2 regions of the Methylobacter arcticus genome follow, and region 2 is predicted to be linked to the other one. Evidence: riboswitches for the same ligand, from Rfam matches in the RefSeq annotation. Region 2 holds a riboswitch; the other holds the start of a gene.
What was found. Region 2 has a riboswitch for cobalamin ahead of ABXJ76_RS08970 (TonB-dependent receptor domain-containing protein). Riboswitches for the same ligand answer to the same signal wherever they lie in the genome.
Positions count from the first base shown of each region.

Region 1: another riboswitch for cobalamin. It lies ahead of ABXJ76_RS11560 (TonB-dependent receptor); the one in region 2 lies ahead of ABXJ76_RS08970 (TonB-dependent receptor domain-containing protein).

Region 1 covers NZ_CP159583.1:2,426,674-2,435,794, reverse strand. Annotated here, with positions in the region: gene ABXJ76_RS11580 (cobaltochelatase subunit CobN) at 1-1,957, opposite strand, end outside; gene ABXJ76_RS11575 ((2Fe-2S) ferredoxin domain-containing protein) at 1,950-2,252, opposite strand; gene ABXJ76_RS11570 (CbtA family protein) at 2,249-2,938, opposite strand; gene ABXJ76_RS11565 (CbtB domain-containing protein) at 2,929-3,126, opposite strand; cobalamin riboswitch at 3,260-3,488, opposite strand; cobalamin riboswitch at 3,643-3,853, shown strand; gene ABXJ76_RS11560 (TonB-dependent receptor) at 3,973-6,219, shown strand; gene ABXJ76_RS11555 (hypothetical protein) at 6,432-7,367, shown strand; gene ABXJ76_RS11550 (HAD family hydrolase) at 7,355-8,017, shown strand; gene ABXJ76_RS11545 (beta-ribofuranosylaminobenzene 5'-phosphate synthase family protein) at 8,086-9,048, shown strand; gene ABXJ76_RS11540 (ATP-grasp domain-containing protein) at 9,059-9,121, shown strand, end outside.
Region 2 covers NZ_CP159583.1:1,862,026-1,871,146, forward strand. Annotated here, with positions in the region: gene ABXJ76_RS08945 (glutamate-5-semialdehyde dehydrogenase) at 1-290, shown strand, start outside; gene nadD (nicotinate-nucleotide adenylyltransferase) at 291-926, shown strand; gene rsfS (ribosome silencing factor) at 953-1,306, shown strand; gene ABXJ76_RS08960 (DUF5522 domain-containing protein) at 1,958-2,209, opposite strand; gene ABXJ76_RS08965 (hypothetical protein) at 2,100-2,690, opposite strand; gene ABXJ76_RS08970 (TonB-dependent receptor domain-containing protein) at 2,714-4,546, opposite strand; cobalamin riboswitch at 4,666-4,877, opposite strand; gene ABXJ76_RS08975 (hypothetical protein) at 5,209-5,595, opposite strand; gene rnhA (ribonuclease HI) at 5,963-6,400, opposite strand; gene ABXJ76_RS08985 (class I SAM-dependent methyltransferase) at 6,393-7,112, opposite strand; gene ABXJ76_RS08990 (LysM peptidoglycan-binding domain-containing protein) at 7,211-8,836, shown strand.

The DNA.
Region 1 (9,121 bases), 560 kb from region 2:
CCGCATGGGCGCGGCGCTTGGCCTGTGCGCCTTCGCCGGGATCGTTGATGATGAACGGGTAAAACAATGGCATGTCGGCCAACAGCGCGTCGGGGAAACAGTTTTCCGACAAGCCAACGCCTTTGCCCGGCAGCCATTCGAGCGTGCCGTGCTTGCCGACATGCACAATCGCATCGGCCTTCCATTCGTCGCGCAACCAGCGATACAGCGCATAGTAATGGTGGGTGGGCGGCAAATCGGGTTGGTGGTAGATCGCGTCGGGATCCATGCCGTAACCGCGCGGCGGCTGCAATGCGACGAAGCTGTTGCCCAGTTCCAGGCCTGCCAACGCGATATGATCGTCATGCACATAGGCTTCGCCCGGCGCATCTCCCCATTGCGCGGTCATTTTGTCCTGCATCTCAATAGGCAGATCGTCAAACCATGCTTGATATTGGGCGGCCGATACGCGGCCGACGGCATGGCTTAGCTGTTCGGTAGTCAGATAGGTATTGTCGTAAGCGCAACGGTCGATCAGATCATGTATCAGCGCGGTGCCGCTTTGATGAAGCACATCCAAGTGCTTCACCCTTCGGGTGCTTTCGCATCCCAATGCGCTCCCGGCGCATTGGTCCGGCAGTTCGCCGATGTTATAACCGGCGGTTTGCATGGCTTGCAGTATCCGCATCAATGACGCCGGTGCATCCAGTCCGACCGCGTTGCCGATTTGCGAGGCCTTGCTGTTGGAGTTGGTGAACACAAAGGCGATGCGCTTGTCGGCATTGTTCAGATGTTTAAGCCGTGCAAAGCGCGAGGCGATACCGGCAATACGCGCGACCCGATCCGGCAGAGGTTCGTATTCGACCAGTTCGTTCGACGGGCCGGAGGCTTTGGCCTTGAACGACAGCGGCACGGTGATGATGCGGCCGTCGAATTCCGGCAATACCACGTTCATTGCCGCATCCAGCGGGTTGAGGCCGCGCGCCGATTGCTCCCACTGGTGCTGCATCATGCCGCTGGTGATGGCTTGCAGTACCGGCACATTGAGTTGCTCCAGCACCGACACCGACCAGCCTGCGGGTGTGGCTCCGCCGGGGGTGATTTCGCCCATCGCAAACGCGGTGGTGTTGATCAGCACGTCGATATGTGTGCCTTGATGGCCGCTGAAATAACTCAAGGCTTTAGGTAACGTATTCTCGCTATGACCTGCGCGTAATGACGAGGTGAATACGGGCAATACGTTCAGGCCGCGTTTTTCCAAAGCGTCAACCAGCGCATCGATAAAACGCGTGTTGCCGCTCATCCAGTGGGCGCGGTAAAACACGATGCCGATGCTGGCCTTGTCTGGAGTTCGCAGCGCAAGCCAGTCGTCTATATTGGCGCCTTGGGACAGATCAGGATGATAAATGCCGTGTTCGGGCAAATCGACAGCCGGTTCAAAGCCAAAGCCGGTCAGCAAAAAATGATCGGAAAGGTAGCGCAGCAGTTGCGCCATATTGACGCTGCCGCCGGCCTGAAAATAGGCCTGTACCTGATGCAGCACATCGGATGATACGGTGGATGCCGCCGCCAATTCGGGGTCAGGCTCGCCGGTGCCGCTGATCGCGATCAAGTGCTGCCCCTGCTTTTTAGTCTGACGCAGTAGATCGGCAAAGCCGGGCACGCTGCCGAGACGCCCCAACACGCGCAGCACGACGATACGGGCTGGAGTAAGCTGATGCGCCAACAGCTCGGCCATTTGCGCATCGCTTTCCAGTGCCTGCAAGTTAATACCGGTGCATTGCGGGAAACCTTCCGGCATTTGCGCCAGGGCGCTTTGCAGCACCATCAGATCGTTGGGTGCGTGGGTCAGTAATGCAATAGGTCGGTTTATATCGGCAATTGCTCCCTGCATTGCTCTCGGCAACCGCTCCATGCGTTGCTCTACCTTCCCCGTCCATGGGGTCGTACCTCCTGCATCCATGCAGTCGTCAGACATCGCCGGTACCCAGGCGGTGAACAACGTGCTCGCTGACTTCGATGTCATTTTCCAGATGTTCGCTGACGATGCGTTCCAGCACTGCTTCGTCGGTACAGGAATACCAGACGCCTTCAGGATAAACGACCAGGATAGGGCCGTTTTTGCAGACCGCAAAACAGTTTGAGCGGGTGCGTTTTATTTTAAGATGGGGGCGGGCATCGATTTTTTGACCCAGCTGTTGGAACAGTGGGGTGTTGTCATCAGAGCAGCGCGAGCCGGTACACATCAAGACATGTTTGTCGTGGGTTCTCATGATCTTTTTTGGTAAAACTGTCCCATCAAACCGCCTAGTGCCAGCCAAAAAACAGCGTTGGCAAAAACGGTAGCGGCGATAAAGGATTGTGCTAATTCGGCAGGCGCGGCGCTGCCGTGAACTTCCGGTTGCGGAGCACCGATTAAATGGGGTGATACCAGTAACACCGCACCGAAAAACCGGTACGTTTTGGTTTTGGCAAAAGCCAGTAATGACAGCCCGAAGCCGGTATCGAGTACAGTGATCAGCCACCAACTTTGTCGATCTGTCAGTTCGGCAGCTGTTGTGCCGGGAACTTCGGGCGGCAATCCTAAAGACGGCGCGACGAAAAAGGTTGTGTAGCCCGCCAGTCCCCATAGCAGCCCCATGCGCCAGTTGTCCGGACGGCCGCGCAAACACATGATCGCGCCAATCAGCAAGGCAAAACCAACGCCCAAGGCGATATTGGCTACCGCCGTAAAAAATGTCCGCTCCCAGCCGTTTTCAGGCTGCCATGCTTCATATTTATGACTATTTTCCGTAGTGGCAACGACTGCGGCCTGTTCTTCGTACACTTCGGCCTGGAGCAAGGTCGGGATGACTTGAATTTGCTGAACGGCAGTTAGCAACAAACCCGCCAGCAAGCCGGTCCAGAGAGCCGCAGTAAGCAGCTCTCTGAAGGTAGTCAGATTAAATATTAATGGCACGGAAAACTGGCGGAATGTCGTCCATCATGTGCAGTGTTATGTAAGGGTGCAATGTCAGAAAAACCGGCGGCATACAACAGTGCCAAGCCCAACATGCCGACCAGCATGGCAGGAAATATTTTGTCTTTTAAAGCTTCGGAACGGGCTTGAGTTTGAGCGTTATCAAGCAAAACAGGTGTTGATGACATGGGGTTTCTCCTGGATAAAGAGACAGCAAAGCCGCTAACGCAAGCGCGTTACCGGCAGGAATAATCTGTACGAGGGAGAAAGTGCAGGACGGACGCGAAGAGAGCAATCCATCTGAGCGCCCTCCGCGCACAAATTCGATTATCACTTCAGGCCGGTTTCCGGACTCACAAGTAGGGGCGACCGGCCGGTTGCCCTATGTTAGCGCCTTCCGATGCATCGCACAGTGGCGTTTGCCAACCTTTTACTTGTTTACCGTTGCGGGGGCAGCGTGGGTTTTGTTTGCATCTTAAGCAAACTCACCGACTTCCCGTTTCAATTCTGCGGACGATAGTCCATGAATACCTAAAGCAAATTTTACCGGGCTAGTATATTCACTCGATAAAAAACTAGCAAGCGTTGAGGCATTGCTAATGAAGGCTTAATTCAACAGCAATGGGAGATTATCTGACGAATGAGTAACTTTTTACAGGGTTAGGCAGTACGCCGTAAATTTGCTTTATCAAAACAAAATCTTATAATCATTTCTGCTTTCAGGTTCCGGAGGGTTTTTCAGACCCAATGGTTAAACGGGAAGTCGGTAAGGTTTTGACCGAATCCGACGCTGCCCCCGCAACGGTATATAAGTAAAGTTTCATCGGGATGCCACTGTGTTCACGCATGGGAAGGTGATGATTCAGGCTAACGCCACTTATAAGCCCGGAGACCGGCCCGAAAGTTTAATTCGGTACAGCGGAGGGCTGTCTGCGAAAGTGACAGTGCAGCTTCGCGTTTGCGTCATCTCTCGTTTTCTATTGTCCTCTGTTGTGTAAATCAACCATTATGCGCGGGCGGCGCAGAGAGGACACATGCAAAATTTTATCTTCGACCCATTATTAGTTACGGATTTTAATACCCAGTTACATCCGCAGGAAACCCCGAAAAATCTTCCCGATATGAGGGTTATCATGTCCAGCTTGGCAGTTAGAACAGGATCTGCCATGCATGTCAAACAAAAGCAAAACGCTACAATCTGCGTTGGTATCGGTGTTTTTCTGGCTCTTAACTGCGCGATGGTTAACGCCGACTCTCAACCTTTGGAACTTGATGAAATAGTCGTCGAAGCAGGGCGAGAAAAAGACCTGATCGGTATAACCGGATCGGCATCTCAGGGCGAAGTCAGTCAGGCACAATTTGAATACCGTCCGCTTTCCCGTAACGGCGAGCTGCTGGAAGTTATTCCCGGCGCTGTAGCTACCCAGCACAGCGGATCCGGCAAGGCTAATCAGTATTTCCTGCGCGGATTTAATCTCGACCACGGCACCGACTTTACGACTTACGTCGACGGCATTCCGATGAACATGCCCACGCATGCCCACGGGCAGGGCTATATGGACATCAATAGCGTCATTCCCGAACTGGTCAAGAAGATTGAATACGGCAAGGGACCGTATTATGCGGAAGTCGGCGACTTTTCATCAGCCGGTTATTCGAAAATGTTCTCGATGGACAAATTGCCTGAAGGCATTTTGAAGTTTACCGGCGGCGAGTTCGGTTATTACCGCACCCTGCTAGCCAATTCCAACAAAGTCGGCAGCGGAGACTTACTTTACGCCGGCGAATTTAATTTCTACGACGGCGTCTGGCAGCAGCCGGAGGCTTCGAAAAAATTCAACGGCATGCTGCGGTACACGCTCGATAAGGAAGACTGGGGGGTGTCGGTTAACGGGAAGGGCTATACCAACGACTGGACCGCAACCAATCCGATCCCTCAAGCCTTGGTCGGTAGCGGCACGCTCGGCCTTTACGGCACGATGGATCCTACGGATGGCGGCAAAACCAACCGCTACAGCTTTTCAACCAATCTTTGGAACAAAGGCGATAACTGGAAAAATGACGCCAATATCTATGCGCTTTATTACGATGTAAACCTCTATTCCAATTCTACCGGTTATGCGGACAACCCGGTTAACGGCGACCAGTTACACCAGTTTGAACGTCGGGTGCAAACCGGAGGCAATGTCGAACATACCCGCTATAACAAGCTGTTCGGTTTTGATATGGACAATACTGTGGGTTTTCAGTTTCGTCACGATGAAATCATGGGCTTGGGTTTGGATCGCACTCAGGCTAGGCAGCTGGTAGATGTTGTCAGCCACAGCAATGTCAGCGAGACCACTGCCGGCGTTTATCTGAAAAACCAGACCTATTGGCATGAAAAAGTGCGCACCATCGCCGGTTTAAGGGGGAATTTTATCCATAACGATGTCACGGTGCTCGACACGGCCATGCATGATCCTCAGGTGAATGCGGCAAATTCAGGCAATGCAGGGCAAGCGCTAGTCAGTCCGAAGCTAAGCCTGATTATCGGTCCCTGGTTCAATACCGAATACTTTGTCAATGGCGGTTTCGGCTACCACTCCAACGATGCGCGCGGCACTACGCTGCAATTTGATCCGGCTACAGGTGCCGCACTAGACAGCAGTACCGCCAAGATCTCGCCTATGGCCCAGTCGCGCGGCGCTGAAACCGGCATTCGCAGCAACTTTATCAAAGGCTTGAATAGCACCCTGGCAATATGGTGGCTGGAGAGCAATCAGGAGTTGGTATTTTCCGGCGATGCCGGCACAACCGAGGTGCGCGGAAAATCCCATCGTTACGGCGTTGAATGGACCAATTACTACAAGCCGACCGATTGGTTGACGCTGGATGCCGACTTTGCGTTGACTTCGACGCGTTATGTGACGACTCCAGACGGTGAAGTCAACAACTATGTGCCCAACTCGGTGGGCAGGGTCATTACAACCGGCGCTACCGTGGTTGCCCCTAACGGTCTGTTCGGCACGGTACGCTTCCGCCATTTTGGCGACATGCCGCTAGATTCGTCGGGTACGTATTGGGCCGGCTCTACCAGCATCGTCAATTTGGGTGCGGGTTACAAACAGAAAAAATATAAGCTGGACTTTGATATTTTCAATATTTTCGACTCGACCGCCAACGATATTGCCTACGCTTATCAATATGCCTATCCCGCCGGAGCCACACCGCAGACGGATATCATGAAACACCCTGTCGAACCGAGAATGGTGCGAGCGACTGTTACTGTCAATTTTTAAGGCTTAACCACGCAAAACCTTTCGTACAGAGCAACAGCGTGGTGAGGCGCAATTTGTAGGGCGCAATACGCGATAAAGCTGCTATTGCGCCTTTACAGGCCATACTTACTTAGCGGAACGCGGTCAGTCGACCGCCGTGGTAAAAATTCCTTAGATGAGGCAACATCGGTTAAAATTTACATTTACGCTTTCCTTCCACTTATTTCCAAATCATGTTTTTTGCCAAAGATTTCATTGAAACCGCTGAAGGGCTTATTTTCGCTGTGGTAGAGCGGGGCCTGGAAGATGGCAAGGTGTTGTGTTTTTTACGTTATGTGCGCGAACCTTGCGGCTGGAAAAAATATCAGACCGTAGAGGCTAATGACTTCCTCGAACACAACCACCCCGATTATCTGCATTATTCTCCGGTCTTGGATGCGCATTTGCATGCGGTCGCCGTAGACCGGGTCGTCAAGCATCATCAACCCAAACACCGATTGCAGCAGCTGATGCAATCAATGCGGCATGATGCTGTCGAGCGGGATTTGTTCCGGTTGTGCGGGTTATTTGGGCAGCACGGGCTGGATTTAATGCAAACCGGAATCACGGGGTCAATATTGGTTGGCGTTCAAAACCAAGCTTCGGATATGGATCTGGTTTGTTACGACCGGGAGGTTTTTCACCAATGCAGGGCCATTACCCGCAAGCTTATTGGATTGGGAAAGTTGCAAGAACTGAATGAGCAGGATTGGCAGCAATCTTACGCGCGCCGGTCATGCGAGTTGAGTTTCGATGACTATGTCTGGCACGAACGGCGTAAATGCAACAAGGCCGTGATCGACGGGCGGAAATTCGATTTGAATTTTATCGATGATAGCGCAAGTTCTGGGACTATCAGTTATCAAAAATACGGTGCGGTTAGCTTGCAGTGCAGGGTGATTGACGATAGTCACTCATTCGATTATCCGGCTGAATTTAAAATAGATCATCAGCAGATCAGTGCTATCGTCAGCTTTACGGCGACCTATACAGGGCAGGCCGTCAGCGGCGAAAGGGTCGAAGTGTCGGGCGTTCTGGAACAATCGGAACAGGGCGTTCAGCGTATTGTAGTCGGCTCCAGCCGTGAAGCGCACGGGGAATATATCAAGGTTATTCAGTGCATAAGTTAGCTGATTTTGCTGCGGTTATTTTCGATATGGACGGTTTGGTTTTGGATACCGAGAGCACTTACATTGTCGCTTGGAAACAGGCTGCAAGTGCAATGGGCTACGATTTTTCCGAAGATTTCTGGCGGTCGTTGTCAGGGCTGCATTATCAGGATATAGCGCTGAAACTGATAGCCTATTGCGGGGCCGAATTTGACCTGCAAAGTTTTAACCGGCTCAGCGGCGATTGCTGGCGTGATCATGTTAATGTCCACGGCATCAATATCAAGTACGGCTTTAGCGGATTGCTGGACGTGCTGATCCGGCAAAAAATACCCTATTGTTTGGCAACTAACAGTCGGGCGGTTAATGCGCTGGAATGCCTTGAACTGGCCGGGATCAAAGAGGTTTTTTCAGTCATTATCAGCCGCGATCACGTTCAGCATGGTAAGCCGGAGCCGGATATTTTTTTAAAAGCCGCAGCAGTATTGCAAGTGGATATCAGTCGGTGCCTGGTGATTGAAGACTCGCATGCCGGTATTCTGGCGGCATTTAGAGCGGGAGCTGTTTCGGCGTTTATACCGTCGACAGCGCCGGTCGATCCGCAGACCATTGAGCTGTGCGATTTGATGATGGACGATTTGGTTCAATTGATGAACGCGATCTGCGCTTAGTTCGCAGCCGATAGGCCGATCATGTATACTTCGAGCAATTTTTTGCAGCATAAATACAGCCATAACCTTTGATAGTCCAACATTCTAAAGTCTCAGTCATTGCCCCTGCCAGATTGCACATGGGCTTTATCGATTTAAGCGGATCATTAGGCCGACATTTCGGCAGCATCGGTGTTGCGCTTAATGAAATCAGCACCAGCCTGTCGGTAACCGGCGCCGAGCAACTGACCATTACCGGCCCTGCCGCACAGCGGGCAAGAAAGTGTGTGTCCCTATTGTGTAAGGCGCTGCACGTATCCGACAAGCTCAATATAACCATTGAAGCCGCGATCCCGGAGCATGTGGGCTTGGGTTCAGGCACGCAAATGTCGCTGGCAATCGGCGAGGCGCTGAATGAATTTTACGGCTTGGGGCTTAGCGTGCGCGAAATCGCCGCTGTGACCGATCGGGGGTTGCGCTCCGGCATCGGCATCGGCGTTTTTGAACAGGGCGGACTGGTTGTCGATGGCGGACGCGGCGAAAAAACCATCACCCCGCCGGTGCTGGCGCACATGGATGTACCGGACGACTGGCGGTTTATTCTGGTATTCGATCAGCGCGGTCAGGGTCTGCACGGTCAGCAGGAAATACAGGCATTTAAAGAGCTGCCGCCTTTTCCCCAGCAGGAAGCGGCACGCTTATGCTATCTATTGCTGATGCAGGGTCTGCCTGCGGTGGCCGAAAACGATATTATTCAATTTGGCGATGTGATCAGCCAGCTGCAACGCTCGGTTGGCGAACATTTTTCCTCGGCTCAGGGCGGCGTTTTTACCAGCCCCGAAGTTGCGGCGGCCATGCAATGGCTGGAACGGCAAGGTGCGGTTGCTATCGGTCAAACCTCATGGGGGCCGACCGGGTTTTGCGCTATTGACGGGGCCGAGTTGGCGGAATCAATCACCCATCAGGCCAGACAGGAGTTTGCGCATTTCGATAACTTGAGTTTTGTTGTTGCCAGTGCGCGGAACAGTGGAGGGGATGTTTTTGTGGGCTAGCATCTGACTTATGGAAACGGTACTGATTGTTGCCAGTTCAGGACGCATGCTGGCGCAGGCGGCGACCACTATT
Region 2 (9,121 bases):
TTGTTGACGGCATCGATCAGGCGATGGAGCATATCAATCAGCACGGCTCAAGGCATACCGAAGCGATTGTGACCGAAGATTACACTTTGGCGCGTCGGTTTTTACGGGAAGTGGATTCCAGTTCGGTGATGGTGAATGCCTCGACCCGCTTTGCTGACGGTTTTGAATATGGCCTAGGTGCTGAAATCGGCATCAGCACCGACAAGCTGCATGCCCGTGGCCCAGTGGGTTTAAAAGGATTGACCTCGTTAAAATATATCGTGCTAGGTGACGGCCATATCAGGCAATAGATGATCGGTATCTTCGGCGGCACTTTCGATCCTGTTCACTACGGACATTTGCGGTCAGCGCTTGAAGTTAAGGACATCTTCGGGTTAACTGAAGTTCGGTTGATTCCCTGCGCTAATCCGCCGCATCGCGAGCAACCAGCCGTAACAGCGAAGATGCGCGTGCAGATGCTGGAGCTGGCCATAAAAAATCAGCCGGATCTGAAAATTGATACCAGGGAACTGGACAGATATGGTTTGCATCAAGCACCGTCGTATATGGTCGACACACTGGAGTCTTTAAGGCAGGAGTTTCTAACCGACCCCTTATTATTGTTTATCGGCACTGATGCGTTTAAATATTTAACTGGCTGGTATGAGTGGCAGCGGTTATTTGACTATGCGCATATTGTAGTAATGACCCGGCCGGGTATTGAAACACAGACACTCAATGATTTTTTAAAAGTTCGATTGACTGGAGAAATCAAGGATCTGATGCAAGTGATCTCAGGAAAACTATGCTTTTCACACGTCACCCAACTGGATATTTCGGCAACGGCTATCAGGAATATAATTGCAAGAAAACAAAATCCGGGTTTTTTATTACCCGATGCTGTCATAGAATACATCAAGCAACACCAGCTTTACGAGACACATTGATCTCATTTTTTACACTAGGAATTTGAATGCAAGCAGAAGAAATATTGAAAATTGTCCAGGAAGTTTTGGATGAACGCAAAGGGCAAAACATAACGACACTCGATGTTCGAGGCAAAACCAGTTTTACCGATTATATGGTGGTAGTGACCGGTACTTCGGATCGTCACCTGAAGTCCTTATGTGATTATGTAGCAGAGAAATTGAAGGAAAGCGGTATTAAACCGTTAGGTATTGAAGGTGATCTGGGCTCAGACTGGGTATTGCTGGATTTGGGTGACGTGATTGTTCATGCGATGAACGCTCAGGCGCGTGGATTTTATCAACTTGAAAAATTATGGTCGGTTGATGACTCTAAAGAAAGCGAGCAGCAATTAGGTTAGTTAAAAACTTCTTTACAGGTTAGGTTGCCTTCTGTTCGGCAATCTAACTTTTTTAGACTTCTAAGTTTGTCAAAAGACGGTTATCAGGAGTTTTGCAAATACTGCTGTTCAAGTAGCGTTAAATAGCATTTATCCGTGCTCGTTAAAAAGTGAATTAACGTCGCGCGCGTCTGCAGGTTTAAAGGTTTGCTGTTTTTGATTCACCCAAATATTCCTATTCCTATTCCCATTCCCATTCCAATAACCTTCTGTTTACTTTCACTCACTCACTCACTCACGGCTTCTTATTTTTCGTCAGAGCATAGCTTAAACTATTGTTTGGATTTTGGGGTCCACTATAACGACGCTTGGGGGCAGTTGTAGGCATAGCAGCCCCTTGATTTTTTAGCATTATTGGATATTTTAAACTTAAAACTTATATTATTTGATAATAGAATCTTTATAGTTACTTCTGTAAAACGTACTTCAAAAAGGGTGCCTTTAACATGGACACGAAGATCAACGACAATCTTATTCTCGTTTTTCGAGAATAGCTTTTGTGACAGCTCTTTCATATTTTCTTCGGCAAGCGCGAAGTAGGCACAATCAGTGATTGTGCCACCCAGATTATCAACCGTCTCACAAGTGGTAATCTATTGAGCTAATTTTTGTTTATTTATTAGTAATATCAGTCTTTTGTTGTGTATCGTTATCATAACCGTAAGGGCAATGACGACAACCTGAATGGCAACAATAACCACGTTTCAAGTGATATTCGGCTGTGTAAACTACCCAGCCGTCTTCACGATAAAAATCAACTTCTTCTGTCAAGTTCTTCATAGTTGGGTCGCGTATCAAACAGGGCATTGAATAGCTTAATAATTGACAAACCTGCAACCGTATAGCATAAGGCATAACCAACATAAGGCGGATAATACTGGGCTACGCGTGCAAAATATTGTGTCCATGATACATCCGTATAACGCCCAGAAAGCATATAGAAGCTGCCGTTTGAAATGGCAAAGGCCGCCGATGTTGCCAGTATCAGGAGACCAAGCTGTATTGCCAGATCGGCCGTTTTCAGAGATTTAAATATCGAACAGTAGCCGCCTGCAAACCACATAACCGCATAAGTAGGAATCAGGAAGACATAAGCAGGTGATACACACCAGCTACTGGTTCCGTTTGCGATAGCGATATAATCAATCAATCCCGCCATAATCAGCAAGAAGACAAACAAAGCTTTTTTGCGGTAAAAACCGGCAAAGAAAAAAACGGCCAACGAGGCATCGGGCAGATGTAATAAGTCGCCAAAATGATGAAAGCGTGTCAGTACCATCAGCGCAATCAGCGCAATCAGGGGAATAGGTAAATACTCGACGTGTAGCCGTTGTTTTATCTTCATGGTGTTATCTCCAAAAGTTAAGGTTAGTTGTTATAGTGGATTGAAAGAAAGAAGTTACGGTCTGCGGTATTGTAGGTATTGATGGTTTGATACTGTTTATCAAGCAGGTTATTCAGCTTTACGTTCAGCATCCAGTTTTTATTTAAATGATAGGCAGTGCGTAAATCAACGGTGACATAACCGGCAACCTTAGTTTTGTTCAGTGCATCATCAAAACGGTCGGCCTGAGCCAGTACATTAGCACCCAGATCAAATTTTCCGAATGAGCGCGATAAATCATAAGATAAGGTTTTTTCAGTCCGGCGCGGCAGTCGCGCATTAGTCTCCCTGTTTTTAGGGTTTAACAGATTCATGTTTAGTTTATTATGCCAATCCATGAATTGAACCCCGATTTCGGCTTCAATGCCGTCAATTTGTGCCTTGCCGATATTTTCTGGGCTGGATAGAAAAGTTGTCGGGTTCGTTATCGTCACGATCAAGTTATCGATATTGGTATGGTAAGCTCGCATCTCCCATTGCAGCCAATCATGTTCACCGATCAGACCCGCTTCGAAAGACGTTGATTCTTCGGCTTTCAGCGAGGGATTGCCGAATTCCGGAAAATAAAGCTGATTAAATGACGGCGCTTTAAATGCATTGCCAAAACTGGCAAATGGGCTAATGCCGTAGTTTCCATTATAACGCCAGCCGAAATTACCGGTCAGCTGGTCGCCGAATGCCTCGTTTTTATCTCCGCGTACTGATGCATTGATAAAGTGGTCGTCAAGAATACGGCCGTGCAATTCAGTAAAAATACCCACATCATAGCGGGAACCTTCGTTGAAGGCGGATGAACTGTCTACTTGATCTAGCCGGTAATCGGAGCCGATAATTAATTGATGGGTATCCGACAAGGCGATTTCATTCAGCCAACTGGTATTCCAACGGGTACTGTTAAACCGGCTGGAAAATGCTCCGCCAGGCGCAAAGTTGTCACCTTCATCGCGGCTTTGTCCGAAGCGCAGAATTGAACGCCAGTTGTCAACAATATCGATGTTACCGGTGATGCCGACAACTTGGTTAACAAATTCGGTTTTTTCTTGGGAATTGCCGTCAAATTCAGTTTTTCCCTCCGCCCGCATAAAAAATGCCTCAACTTTGGCATTGTTGTCAAAACGATGACCTAATCGGGCATTCAGAGCCGTGTTCAGGTAACCGTCCTTATCCGGCTGATTAACGCCGAAGCGTCCCGGAATAGGCTGTCGGGAATTAAAACCCTGAGAACCGAACTGCGATGAACCCAAGGTATACCAACTGTTTTTCCATTTACCGCTGACAGTGCCGGAAGCGCGGTAAGTATCATAGGAACCGCCGCCGACATCCAGGGTGACGCTGGGCTTATCCTCTAGCCCGCTTTTGCGGGTAAAAATCTGGATAACCCCACCTATTGCTTCCGAACCGTAAAGACTCGATTGAGGTCCGCGAATAATTTCCACCCGCTCGACCTGATCGATCGGAATAAATTGAAAAGGTGTGGTACCTGAGGTGACAGAGCCGACTTTAATGCCGTCAATCAGCACCAGTACGTGGTCGGAATTGGTTCCACGCATGTAAATATTGGTATCCTTCCCGTAGCCGCCGCTTTGCGCCATGTCGATTCCCGTCGTGCCACGTAACAGTTCCGGCAGGGTTTTAGCCTGTAAGTGCTCAATGTCTTTTCGGGTATAGACAGTGGCCGCAGCCGCCAGCTGATTTTTAGCCGTCTCTGTTCGGGTTGCCGTAACAACTAGATTGGGAAGATTTTGCGGAGTTTCCTGCGCATGTAACTCGGGATTAAAACCCGTGAGTAATAATGATCCGAAGATGAGTTTTTGCATGTGTCCTCTCTGCGCCGCCCGCGCATAATGGTTGATTTACACAACAGAGGACAATAGAAAACGAGAAATGACGCAAACGCGAAGCTGCACTGTCACTTTCGCAGACAGCCCTCCGCTGTACCGAATTAAACTTTCGGGCCGGTCTCCGGGCTTATAAGTGGCGTTAGCCTGAATCATCACCTTCCCATGCGTGAACACAGTGGCATCTCGATGAAACTTTTACTTATATACCGTTGCGGGGGCAGCGTCGGATTCGGTCAAAACCTTACCGACTTCCCGTTTAACCATTGGGTCTGAAAAACCCTCCGGAACCTGAAAGCAGAAATGATTATAAGGAGTAGGGAGGATAAAGCAAATTTACGAGTTGGTAGGTTAGAGTTAAACAGTTCGCCCTGAGTAGTCGTGAGCTTGTTGAATGATCGAACGGGACTGAGCAGGCAGATTTGGATATGTATGATGGTATAAAGGTTTTTTGGATTTTGTGTAATTAGCTCCAAAACTAAAATTGAATTTGACCGTTTCACCGCTACCGCAAAAATTATGGAACATCAAAATATTTGCGGCGCGATAACAACAATTTACTGAAATGAAAATAATTATCTTAACTTTTTAATAAATTGGTTGGGATAATAGAAGAGTATTACACGTTAAATTTTAAAATTTTACTTTTTAATAAAGTAATAATATCCGCCGAATTTTCCTTTTAGGGTCATGTTTTTGTCGTCTTTGTCTACTAAAGTAAATAGATCGAATCTGCTATTTCCGACAAGATAAACTTTTAACTTACCATCGTCTATTTCATAATTTACAGGCGGTTGATCATAGTATGTGCCGTCACGTGGAATATGCAAAATCGTTACTTTATCGTTTTTAAATACCCAAGTATCTTCTCTTTTGACCGAATCTTTATCGGTTATAAAATTTTTGCTGTGATCCAGTTTCCAAGTACCTTCTACTTCTTTGGTAGATTGTAGGGTGATATCAGCATAAACAGCGCTTGTAAAGACAGATAAAATTAATAGCCCAGTCGCTAGATTTGTTTTTTTCATGTTTACTTTCCTAATCTTAATTTAAATAATAGTGAATTATTTTGTTCGTATACTTTAGAGAATCCAAGTGTTTTTGTATCGCGTAACAGAATCTTGAAAACGATCCAGTCACTACGGGAACGCACTAAACTTTAAAGCGCTGTTCGATACCTCGGTATCGAAGCCCAGTATGCGCCGGAAAGAGTTGGATAAACAGCGGTTTGTTATGTGTTCCTGGAAGAGACTGTTTTTAAATGGCGTTATTTAACCCCAGAAAATTTTATGCATTGCTCTACCTTAATGCGGTACGAAGCGTGAATTTGTAAGGATGGTTACTCACTTTGTCTATTGATCGCATACATCAGGCAATTTAAAGTATCGGTCCTGGTTACCTTAAAGAATCAATACCAAAATTAGCCAGTTCATCCGCTCTGTCGTTATCTTTATCGCCTGAATGACCTTTTACCCATGTCCACTCAATATTATGTCGTTGAATGGCTGCATCCAACCTGCGCCAAAGATCTTCATTCTTAACTGGGGCTCTGGAGGCGGTTTTCCAGTCGCGTTTTTTCCAGTTGATCATCCATTCGGTAATGCCTTGCAGTACATATTTTGAGTCGGTATTGATTCGTACGGAACAAGGCTTGGTTAGGGTTTCCAATGCCTGGATTGCCGCCATCAACTCCATACGATTGTTAGTGGTATCGGGGTCGCCGCCAAAAAGTTCTTTAACAGTACCCTTATAGCTGAGTATAACTCCCCAGCCGCCCGGTCCAGGGTTGCCTTTACAGGCACCATCGGTATAAATAATGACGGAATTAGTCATGTCTATTTTTCTGTGTTGTGGGTGAATTAAGTGAGTTTACCAAGATTGAACGGGGGGTTAGCACTTTTACTGGTGTTAAGGGAATTAGATTGTAACGGCGTTTGATAGCTTTAATCGCATAGGCGGTTGATGTGAGCGAGTATCCTCGTGTTATGAATTTTCCATGAGTTGATTTTACCGTATCCAAATTAAATTCCGAGGATACGATTACTTCAAAATTTAATAATTTTAGCCAGTCTAAAATCCTTGCTCGAGAAATAAAGTGTCCTCCCCATGAATTAGCCATTTTTTTATCCCACAAATACTGGTATCTAACCCATAGACTCCAAGGATTGAAATTCAGCACAATTAATATGCCTTCAGGTTTTAAAACACGTTCTATTTCCCGCATGGTCTGAAACCTGAAGGCGTCAAACTCCAACAAGTGCGGTACTATGATCATGTCGATACAGTTACTTTGCAAGGGTAGGCTGTATGATTTTGCACGAATTTTTCTCGCTTTATCGCAGCCTAGGTTTTTGGCATCGAGTATCGTAAAACTTTTGTATAAAGAGCAGTCGATGAAGTCATTTTCCCAGCCCAAACCACCAATCTGCAAAATAGTCTGTTGACAGCTGACGGTAATAGAACGCTGTATATAGTCGGCTTCAAGCTGTTGCAGCAGCTTGCCTCTTGGAGTTTGATACCAGGCAAATAAGAAATTGCGTTTCATGTGCTAAATCTACACTATCTGATGTTGATGATTTTCAATAAAAACAAGCTATAATAATAACATTCTAATAAAAAACTTCATTCTTAAAGGCTTAGGTAATGCGCATTAACTTTAACTGGTTAGTTAGATTTTTACTACTATTGACCTTTTTAATGGCAACAGGCTGCTCTACAACCCCAAAAAGATCTTTTAACGATAAGCCGCCTGCCATCTCCGAAATGAATGACGGTTATGTGAGGCATGCTCTCCATCCGTTCGGCAAACAAAAACACACCGTACCGGTAAAATACAAGAATACGGTTTGGGAACGGTTACTATCATTATATTCGCTGCCCGATATTCAAAATGAACGGATTGATCGCGAGTTAAACTGGTACTTAAGACATCCCGCTTATCTTGCCAGAATTCAGCAACGGGCGGAACCTTATCTGCACCTTATACTTAATGAGATCGAAGCAAAAAATATTCCCGGAGAACTGGCTTTATTGCCTGTGGTTGAGAGTGCTTTTTTGCCGGAAGCTTATTCGCGCAGCGATGCATCAGGACTTTGGCAGTTTATACCGGCTACCGGTCGTTTTTTCGGCCTTCAACAAAACGATTGGTATGATGGGCGTCGTGATGTTTATGCCTCAACCAAAGCTGCAACCACTTTTCTTAAACAACTGGGCGAGACTTTTGATGGCGATTGGTATCTTGCGCTGGCTTCCTATAATTTTGGCAAAGGCAATATCAGAAAAGCTATCGAAAAAAATGAAAGTCTTAATTTGGCAACCGATTATTGGTCATTAGATATTCCCAAGGAAACGGCAGACTATGTGCCACGATTGCTGGCAATAGCCAAAATATTTGCCAATGTTGAAAAATACAATATTAATTTACAACATATTCCCAATAAACCTTATTGTGAACTTGTTGATGTTAGATCCCAGTTGGATTTAAACAAGGCCGCAGAATTGGCTAACATACCACTTAATGAATTTTTAAAATTAAATCCAGCTTTCAATCATTCAAGTACAGCGCCGCAAGGCCCGCATCACTTGTTAATTCCCGTCGCCAAAGTACAATCTTTTAAGCAAAAATTGGCGCAACTACCCTACGAAGAACGGGTCGATATGAAACGCTATCACTACGAGACGATGGCTCAAACTCGACATAATGAAACACATAATGAACTCCAGAGTGTCTCAAACCAACATAGAGTTAAATCCGGGGAAACGCTCTCATCTATTGCTAGTAGCAATAATACAACTATTCAATCAATCCGTCAGACCAACCATTTAACCAGTAATTCTATTAACTCCGGTATGCTTTTAAAGCTACCACGTTTACAAAAAACAGCTGATACCAAGCAGTACTCTGCCAAAATAGCTAAAAGTAAATCAGGCTTTACCCAAATTTATGTTGTACAAAAAGGCGACACCTTTTGGAATATAGCGCAAAAATTTTCAGTTAGTACTAACGATATAGCGGCCTGGAACAAAATAACTGTAAAAACGACACTGATTTCAGGTCAGAAATTGACTATTAAACCCGCTAATCAATATGTTCAAGCATCATCAGCAGGAATTCGTACGATTAAGTACACAGTGAAAAAAGGCGATTCACTAGCACAAATTTCTCGTAAATTTAATGTTTCTGTCGCCGATCTGCGTAAATGGAATCCGCCAGGAATAAGCAACTCTCTTATTCCTGGAAAAATACTGAAAGTAGTTATTGAAGTTTGATGGCTGCTGAATAGTACGATATTCGCTGTCAACGCATAGATATTCGTGCTGCTGCACCTTAAGTTGGCAGCCGAAATGTGTATAAGATTGTATTACAAAACGAATATTTAAACTCTATGCGACAAGCAAAGCTTGTCATTTCTAACAAGCCAAAAGTTTTTGCTAGGTCATGGATTACAGGGCAGGGTAGAGGAGTTACTTTATTTGTTTATAATCATAAATCAGTTGCACCATTGCTTTTTTATTGCTCAAGCACTGCTCTAATTTAGCGATTATCGTCGTATC